2 regions of the Cupriavidus sp. 2KB_3 genome follow, and region 1 is predicted to be linked to the other one. Evidence: predicted binding sites of a transcription regulator. Region 1 holds the regulator's gene; the other holds the start of a gene.
What was found. The regulator FNR, encoded in region 1, switches genes on or off when oxygen is low (the NO sensors DNR and NnrR bind a similar motif). The targets are predictions, from matches to a motif close to TTGATNNNNATCAA.
Positions count from the first base shown of each region.

Region 1 (4,192 bases):
CACGAGGAAATCCTGACGCCCGAGCGTATCCGCATGCTGACCGCCTATGTGTGGGGTCTCTCCAACACTGGAGCGGCCGGACAATGATCAACAGCCCCCGGGCAGGGCGGCAAGCCGCCTGCCGGGGCGCGAGGAACACCAGATGAACGCGCCCCCCAATGCTGCACAGCCCGTGGCGGACGACGCCGCCACGCCGGAGCCCTCACGGCCGGACGACAGCCCGCCATGGCGCCCGGCAGCCGCGCCTCGATCCGCGCAGCCTGCCCAGCCCGCCCAATCGGCTGAATCTTCTGAAGAGACGCTCTACGAGGTTCGGCGCAAGATCTATCCGCGCTCGGTCGCGGGCGCCTTCTCGAGCTGGCGAGTCTGGCTCGTCATCCTCACCCAGCTGGTCTATTACGGCACGCCGTGGCTGCAATGGAACAACCGCCAGGCGGTGCTGTTCGACCTCGGCGCCCGCAAGTTCTATATCTTCGGCCTCGTGCTGTGGCCGCAGGACGTGATTTACCTCGCGGTCCTGCTTGTCATCTCGGCCCTGGCGCTGTTCCTGTTCACTGCTATTGCGGGCCGGCTGTTCTGCGGCTACGCGTGCCCACAGACCGTCTACACCGAGATCTTCATGTGGATCGAGCGGCGCGTGGAAGGCGACCGCATCGCCCGTATCCGGCTGGACGGCGACCCGTGGAGTCTGCGCAAGCTGCGACTCAAGGCGACCAAGCACGCGCTCTGGGTGGTGATCGCCCTGTGGACCGGCTTCACCTTTGTCGGCTACTTTTCTCCGATCCGCGAGCTGGGCGGGCAGGTGGTCGATTTCTCGCTGGGGCCGTGGCAGTCGTTCTGGATGCTGTTCTATGCGTTCGCCACCTGGGGTAACGCGGGCTTCATGCGCGAACAGGTGTGCAAGTACATGTGCCCGTACGCGCGCTTCCAGAGCGTGATGGTCGACCGCGATACCTTCGTGGTGACCTATGACGTAGGTCGAGGCGAGCCGCGCGGCAGCCGATCGCGCAAGGCGGACCGGCACACCGCCGGCATTGGCGATTGTGTCAATTGCAGCATCTGTGTGCAGGTCTGTCCGACCGGGATCGACATCCGCGACGGATTGCAATACGAGTGCATCGGCTGCGGAGCTTGCATCGACGCCTGTAACCAGGTCATGGACAAGATGGCCTATCCGCGCGGCTTGATCCGCTACACCTCCGAGAACGCAATGCGCAAGGGCCTGTCGGCGGTGGCGGCGCGCAGGCGGCTGTTCCGCACGCGGACGATCATCTACGCGGTGATCTGGTCGGTGCTGGTAGGAGGCTTTATCGGGTCGCTGGCGATGCGCGCACCACTCAAGGTCGATGTCATCCGCGATCGGGGTGCCTTGGGTCGCGAGGTCGAAGGTCGATGGATCGAGAACGTGTACCGGCTGCAACTGATCAATACCACCGAGGCTCCGATGCGCGTCCGGGTACAGGCGACGAGCGCGGCGCTGCAAGGGCTGACCATTGAGTACGACAAGTCGGCGGAAACGCTTGCGCCCACGTCGAACCGCCTGTTGCCCGTGCGCATCCGTATCCCGATCGACCACGCGCCGCAGGGCACGCACAAGATCCGCATCACGGTCACGGGGGAGGGCATGGACGATGCGCGGGAGCGCGCGCAGATCCAGGAAGCGACCAGCTTCATCGTGCCGCGCGGACTGTAGTGCGGGTCATCCAGGAAATTATCGACGCAAGGAGTAGGCAATGACAGCGCAACAAATCAAGCCGTGGTGGAAGGAACCGTGGCCGTGGTTGCTGATGAGTGGCCCGCTGGTGGCGATGATCGGCTGTGGTGTGACGATCTGGCTCGCCAATACCCACGCCGACGTGCCGGTGCGCGATGCTGCGCGGCATGGGCTGGTGGTGGAAAAGTTGGATGGGTCCGCCGCGCGCGCCGCCGCCCATGTCAATGAGACGGCGAGGCGGCCATGAGACTACGCTGGCTGATGTGGGTGATGTGGCCAGCGTTTCTGATCGGCGGCGTGGCTACGGCAACGGTGTTCTCGATTGTGGATCCCAGTGACCTGAGCTTCTTCGGTCATCCGGTCGACGCGTCGCGCGAAGCGGTCTACACCGTGGGATTCTTGCTGGCGTGGCTGTTCTGTGCCTTGTCGAGCGGCTTGACGCTCTACACCATGCCGACGCCGCTCAGCGATACCGATGAACTCGAGTAGCCCGCGCACCACCGCTGGCGAGGCGGCCTCAGCAGGATCGGTTGTAGATCTGCTTGATGCCGGCCATGTCGATGAGCTTGACGTGGCGCTGGCGGATCTGGATCAGGCCCGCCTCGGCAAATCGGGAGAACAGGCGGCTCACGGTCTCCAGTTTCAGGCCCAGATAGCTGCCGATCTCCTCGCGGCTCATGCGCAACACGAACTCGCTAGACGAGTAGCCACGCGCCGACAGGCGCTCGGAAAGATTGACGAGGAACGCGGCGAGCCGCTCCTCGGCGCGCATCGAGCCCAGTGTCATCAGCATGACCTGGTCCTGCGAGATTTCCTTGCTCATCAAGCGCAGGAACTGGGTTTGCAGCGAGGGCAGGTCACCCGAGAGCGCCTGCAGCTCGCTGAAGCGTACGACGCAGACTTCGGCGTCCTCGAGGGCCGTGGCATCGGAGGCATGCTGCATCTCGCCAAGGCCATCCAGGCCGACGATCTCGCCGGGCAGATGGAAGCCGGTGATCTGCGAGCGGCCATCCTCGAGCGTCACGTGCGTCTTGAGCGTGCCGAAGCGCACGGCATAGACGGCGGTGAGCGGATCGCCCATGCGATACAGCGTTTCGCCCTTGTGCACGCGCACGCGTTCCTGCACGAGCGTGTCCATCTTCAGGAGGTCCTGCTGCGACATGCCTACCGGCAGACAAAGCTGGCCCATCCCGCACGTGGAGCAACGGGGCGAGATCTCGGTGACGGGAATGGAGGTAAGCAATTGAGGGCTCTTGGTGATGCGCATTGCAGCAGGGGCGCGACAAATCAATTTTACCGCGTGAAGTGACGCCGAAGCGAGGGACCGTTGCCATTTGGTGTGCTTTTCAGCGTTTTTATCGTTGCGTTGTTTGGTGGCGTCCACTGTGCCGCGATGTGCGGCGGCATTGCGATGGCGGCCGAGCAGCGCGCGCCGGTGCGCGTGCCAGTGACGATCCATCGCTCGCCACGTGGCTGGCTCGTCGAATTGCTGGCGATGCACGCCGGACGCCTGACTACCTACGCGTTGCTGGGGGCCGTCATGGGTGCCGTCGGCGCCACCGCATGGAAGCAGGACTATCTGCCCGTGCAGCGGTGGCTCTATGGCGCAGGCGGGGCGATGCTGGTGATGTCGGGCTTCTGGTTGTTGCGTGGGCGCACCATGCGGGCGGCGGGCCTCGAGGCGCTTGCGGTGCGCGTGGCCCAGGGAGCGGTCGGCCGCGTGGGCGCGCTCGGTATCCGCCTGCCCGCGGGCTTGGCCCGGCATACGCCGCTCATGAGACGCTTCGGCTTGGGGCTCGCCTGGGGGATCGTGCCGTGTGGGATGGTCTATGGGGCACTCGCGATGGCGCTGCTGGCCGGCAATGCGGCGTCCGGCGCGCTGGTACTGTTCGCCTTCGGGCTGGGAACGCTGCCAAACCTGCTGGTGATTTCGGGGCTTTCAGGCTATGTGCGCCATTTGTCGCGCCGGCCGCTGCTCCGGGCGGTGGCGGGGGTGCTGATCATCGGCTTCGGCATCGTGGGCGTGGCGCGGGCGGTCTGGCTGCCCGAGACGCTGGCGGCGCATGGGTTTTGCGTGGTGTTTTGAGACAATTCCGAGTGGGGGGGCAGGCCAGCCGGGTTCATGCCATTTGCCACGTCGGGTGGCGGGCGGGTTGCGGACGGGGCCGGGAATGCCATACAATCGCGAGAACCACGGTATCGCGCCACGTAATTCCCTGGCGTCGCCGGGCCGGCATCCCTGATCTGGGATGCGTGTCCATGGGTCCGAGGCAGCGTTGGCTTGCCGGATCCGTCCCCACAGTTCATCCGGTTCAAAAGATCTGGTTTAAAAGGCCGGGCGGCCTTGTGGAGTGGTGGCGCAGGCGCAGGACGAAGCTTGTCCGGGCCGATATCCGTTTTTTCTTGCCGCCTTGGCAATCTGATTGTCCTGGCGAATGTCCGCTCCAAGGGGAAGGGTTCCGCCTGCGAGGGTAAAGG
Region 1 covers NZ_JBFRHD010000019.1:102,766-106,957, forward strand. The annotation lists gene ccoP (cytochrome-c oxidase, cbb3-type subunit III) at 1-87, shown strand, start outside; gene ccoG (cytochrome c oxidase accessory protein CcoG) at 143-1,693, shown strand; gene AB4120_RS20350 (hypothetical protein) at 1,734-1,961, shown strand; gene AB4120_RS20355 (hypothetical protein) at 1,958-2,203, shown strand; gene fnr (fumarate/nitrate reduction transcriptional regulator Fnr) at 2,232-2,957, opposite strand; gene AB4120_RS20365 (sulfite exporter TauE/SafE family protein) at 3,042-3,800, shown strand.

Region 2 (4,192 bases), on a different contig from region 1:
GGAGGAACGCATCGAAGAGGCGCTGCGCCGTCATGCCCTGCGCGAGGCCCATCATATAAGCGTGAAGGTCGTGGGGAGCACGGCCACGCTGAGTGGGCACGTGGACTCCTTGGCCGAACGCCGCGCCGCGGTCGGCGCCGTATGGTCGGCCCCGGGCATCTCGGCGGTCATCGACGAACTGGAGACGCAGCCGTGACAGCGATTCCCCCGCGCGCAGCGCGCCGCACCGTTCGACCTCAGTGGGATTTCAGGCAGGCCACCACCTCGGCGTCCTCCACCTGCGGGAAATCCCGATAGAACTCCCCTACCGCCCTGAAGCGGGGTGGTGCTTCCAGACACACCACCTCGTCAGCATAGGGCTGCAACTGCACCAGCGTCTGCGGTGGCGCCACCGGCACCGCGCAGATGATGCGCGCGGGCTTCTGCGCCCGGACGGCGTGCAGCGCGGCCATCATCGAGGCCCCGGTTGCCAGGCCGTCGTCCACGACGATGACCTCCCGCCCGGTGGCGCTGTGCGGCTCCCGGCCCGGCGTGTAAACGGCGCGACGACGCTGTAGCACCTCGAGTTGGGCCGCGCGCTCGCGGTCGACGTATTCGCTGTCGGCGCTGGCCTCGGCGGCAAAGGGCGTCAGATAAGTCCAGCCGCTCTCGTCCACGGCGCCAATGGCGAGTTCCGGGTTGCCCGGCGCACCGAGCTTACGCACGAGCACGATGTCCAGGTCTGCGCCCAGCGCATCGGCAATGATGGCGCCGATCGGCACAGCGCCGCGTGGCACGGCCAGCACCAGCGGGCGCTTTCCTACATGGCCGGCGAGCGCTCGCACCAACTGCGCGGCGGCATCGGCCCTGTCAATGAATGGCATGATCGCCCTCCTGTGGCTGGTCAAAGAGGTTCCCGTTCTGGAGCATGCCCCTATGCATCCCATTGAGCGGCTGGCCAGATGCGGTATGCGCAGGGGGAGATGGGCGCCGCTTGATCAAGGTCCGTGGGCGCAAGCGCAACCGCGCGCGGCCTTGGGGGATGCAGCGGGTCGCGCGCCGAGGTGCATCCAGCACATAACGGCACCAGCGCGCAAGCGGCAAGCGCCCACCACCGCGTCCGCCTTGCCTGTTGGCACAAGCACAAGTCCTTCTCCATGGCGTACCTCCAGGCCCTGCCCAGTTTCACAACGCGAAGCGAAAATGGCCACTGTGCAGCACGATATGGCGCACTTCCGTCATCTCGAACAAGGCGCCCGCAACGCGCTCGATGTCCTGGCGGTTGCTCATGAATGCCGGCAGGAGATCCTCGCTGAGGTAGGAGCGTGCGCCAAAATGATCCTCGAGCGCCTCGGCGGTCACCTCATATGTTGCAGGTGCACCGTCCACAGTTGCGGTGCATTGCAGACTGGGGCCTGTCGGGCAGTAATCCGGCATCTCGCCGGCAAATTCGATCTTGCGCATGGGTATCCGCCGTGATTCCGACGGCTGCGTCGGTCCTTCCACGGTAGGGGCCACCAGGGCTGACAGGTTGATGCCAGTCAACAAAACACGATTACCCTCCCATGACATGCATCAACTGGCGGGCGCATCCTGCACCTATGCTGAAACGGTGTCCATCTATCCACACGCCGGCACGGCCTAGCCGGCCTCCAAGGAGACCCTGCCATGTATCAGACCATCCTCGTCGCCGTCGATGGCAGCGACTGCGGCAATCTCGCCCTGGACGAGGCCATCCGCCTCGCGGCAATGTGCAACGCGACCCTGCATATCGTCCACGCGATTGACAACAGCTATCTCAAGTACGACATGGGCTACGGCAGTCTGGGAGACTTGCGCCCCGCCTTGCTTGAGGGCGGACGCAAGCTGCTGACCGAGGCCGAAGCAAGAGCTCATGCGGGTCAGGTCACATGTCGCACGGAACTGCTTGACGAATTGCTCGGGCTTGGCGACGTCGCCACGATCATCAACGCGGCGGCGCAACGCGCCCACGCCGACGTGGTCGTACTTGGCACGCACGGCAGGCGCGGCGTGCGGCGCCTGGTGATGGGCAGCGTGGCAGAGGGTCTGGTGCGGGAATCGAAGGTACCGGTGCTACTGGTGCGGGCCCCTTAGGCAGAGAACCATCGCGGGGCGATTCGACGTCAATGCGCATCCGCAGACGGTGCCTTCGGTGCTGCCACCTTGCGCATCAGCGGCACCATGGCCGTGGCAATGCCGAAGCAGACCAGAATCAACAGGTAGATGTCGCCAAAGGTCTGGGTCTGGGCCTCGCGCCAGGCCAGCCCCCACAGTTGCCGCAGCGCGGCGGTTTGTGCATCAAGGGCATCGTGGCCGGCTGCCATGAACCGCTCGCTGACGCTCTGCAGCAGGTTGCCCATGGCCTCGTTGCGGATATTCAGGTGCTCCGCCTCGCGCAGGAAGTGCATATTGCCGCGATCGTTGAGCACCGTGGCACACGCCGCGATGCCGATAGCGCCCCCCAGGTTGCGCATCAGATTGAACAGCCCCGATGCCAGCTTGAGCCGCTCCGGTGGCAGGCTGCCGAGCGTCAGCGTGACCGTAGGCGCCACCGCAAACTGTTGCGCCATGCCGCGCAGCGCCTGTGGCAGCAGCAGTTCTGCCGATCCCCAATCGTGCGTGATAGGTGCGAAGTACCACATCGAGATGCCGAACATCGCCAGGCCGAACATCATCAGCCAGCGCAGGTCCACCCGGTTGGCCAGGAAGGCATAGAGCGGGATCGACGCCATCTGGAACACGCCCGTGGAGAACACCGCCAGCCCGATATCGAGCGCGCTGAAGCCGCGCACGCGCCCCAGGAACAACGGCGTCAGGTAGATGGTGGCGAAGATGCCGATGCCGGTGACAAAGGAGAAAAAGCAGCCGAGCGCGAAGTTGCGCTCCTTGAGCGCGCGCAGGTCCACCACCGGATTGGCATGGGTCAGCGAGCGCCAGATGAAGGCGGCGCCCGCCAGACCGGAGATCCAGGCGGTGGCCAGGATCACATCGTCGCCGAACCAGTCCCAGCGCGGGCCCTCTTCCAGCGTGTATTCGAGGCAACCCAGGAACAACGCCATCAACCCCATGCCGAGGTAGTCCGCCCCGCGCACCAGCGACCAGTTGGGCCGGTCGACCTTGACCAGCAGCGGCACCGCCACGGTGACGAAGATGCCCGGCACCAGGTTGATGAAGAACAGCCAGTGCCACGAGAAATGGTCCGTGATCCAGCCGCCAACCGTCGGCCCCAGCGTCGGCGCGAGCGAGGCCAGCGCGCCGACCGTGGCGGCCGCGATCACCCGCTGCGGCCCGCTGAAGAATGCGAAGGCCGTGGTGAACACCATCGGGATCATCGAGCCGCCCAGGAAACCCTGCAGCGCGCGAAACGCGATCATGCTCTGGATGTCCCACGCCATGCCGCACAGCAGGCTGGTCACCGTGAAGCCTGCTGCGGAGGCGGCAAACAGCCAGCGCGTAGACATCACACGCGAGAGCCAGCCTGACAGCGGAATGACGATGATCTCGGCGATCAGGTAGCTGGTCTGCACCCAGACCGTCTCATCGGCCCCGGCGGAGAGCGCGCCGCCGATATCGCGCAACGATGCAGAGACGATCTGGATGTCCAGCAAGGCGATGAACATGCCCACGCACATCGTGCCGAAGGCAAGCACCTTGGCGGCGGTGGACATCTGGCCCGGAGGCGTGTCCGCCACGGCGCGCGACGAGCGGGTCAGGCTGGCGGCCGTCATCACTGCACCTGCTTCGGCGGCAGCGTATTGACTTGCGCGACGACGGAGAGGCCCGGGCGCAGCACGCCAAGCCGGGCATCCTGTTCATCCAGTCGAACCCGCACGGGCACGCGCTGGACGATCTTGGTGAAGTTGCCGGTGGCATTCTCTGGCGGCAACACGCTGAACTGCGCGCCGGTGGCAGGCGCCAGGCTTGCCACGTGGCCATGGAAGACACGGCCGGGCAGCACGTCGGCCTCGATCTCGACGGGCATGCCGGGGCGCATGTGCGCGAGTTGCCCTTCCTTGAAATTAGCATCCACCCACAGGCCGCCCGCCGGCACGATGGCCAGCAACTGGCTACCGGCGCCGGCAAAGGCGCCTACGCGGGCACGCCGGTTGCCCACGGTTCCGTCCACGGGCGCGCGCAACGCCGTATAGCTCAGGTTCAGCCTGGCGATGTCTCGCTCGGCAATTGCCTGCGC
Region 2 covers NZ_JBFRHD010000011.1:111,164-115,355, reverse strand. The annotation lists gene AB4120_RS13875 (BON domain-containing protein) at 1-196, shown strand, start outside; gene AB4120_RS13870 (phosphoribosyltransferase) at 237-863, opposite strand; gene AB4120_RS13865 (DUF1488 domain-containing protein) at 1,165-1,443, opposite strand; gene AB4120_RS13860 (universal stress protein) at 1,648-2,094, shown strand; gene AB4120_RS13855 (DHA2 family efflux MFS transporter permease subunit) at 2,124-3,728, opposite strand; gene AB4120_RS13850 (HlyD family secretion protein) at 3,728-4,192, opposite strand, start outside.
Region 2: a site for FNR is predicted at 1,511-1,524, ahead of AB4120_RS13860 (universal stress protein). Genes of this name have one in related genera too.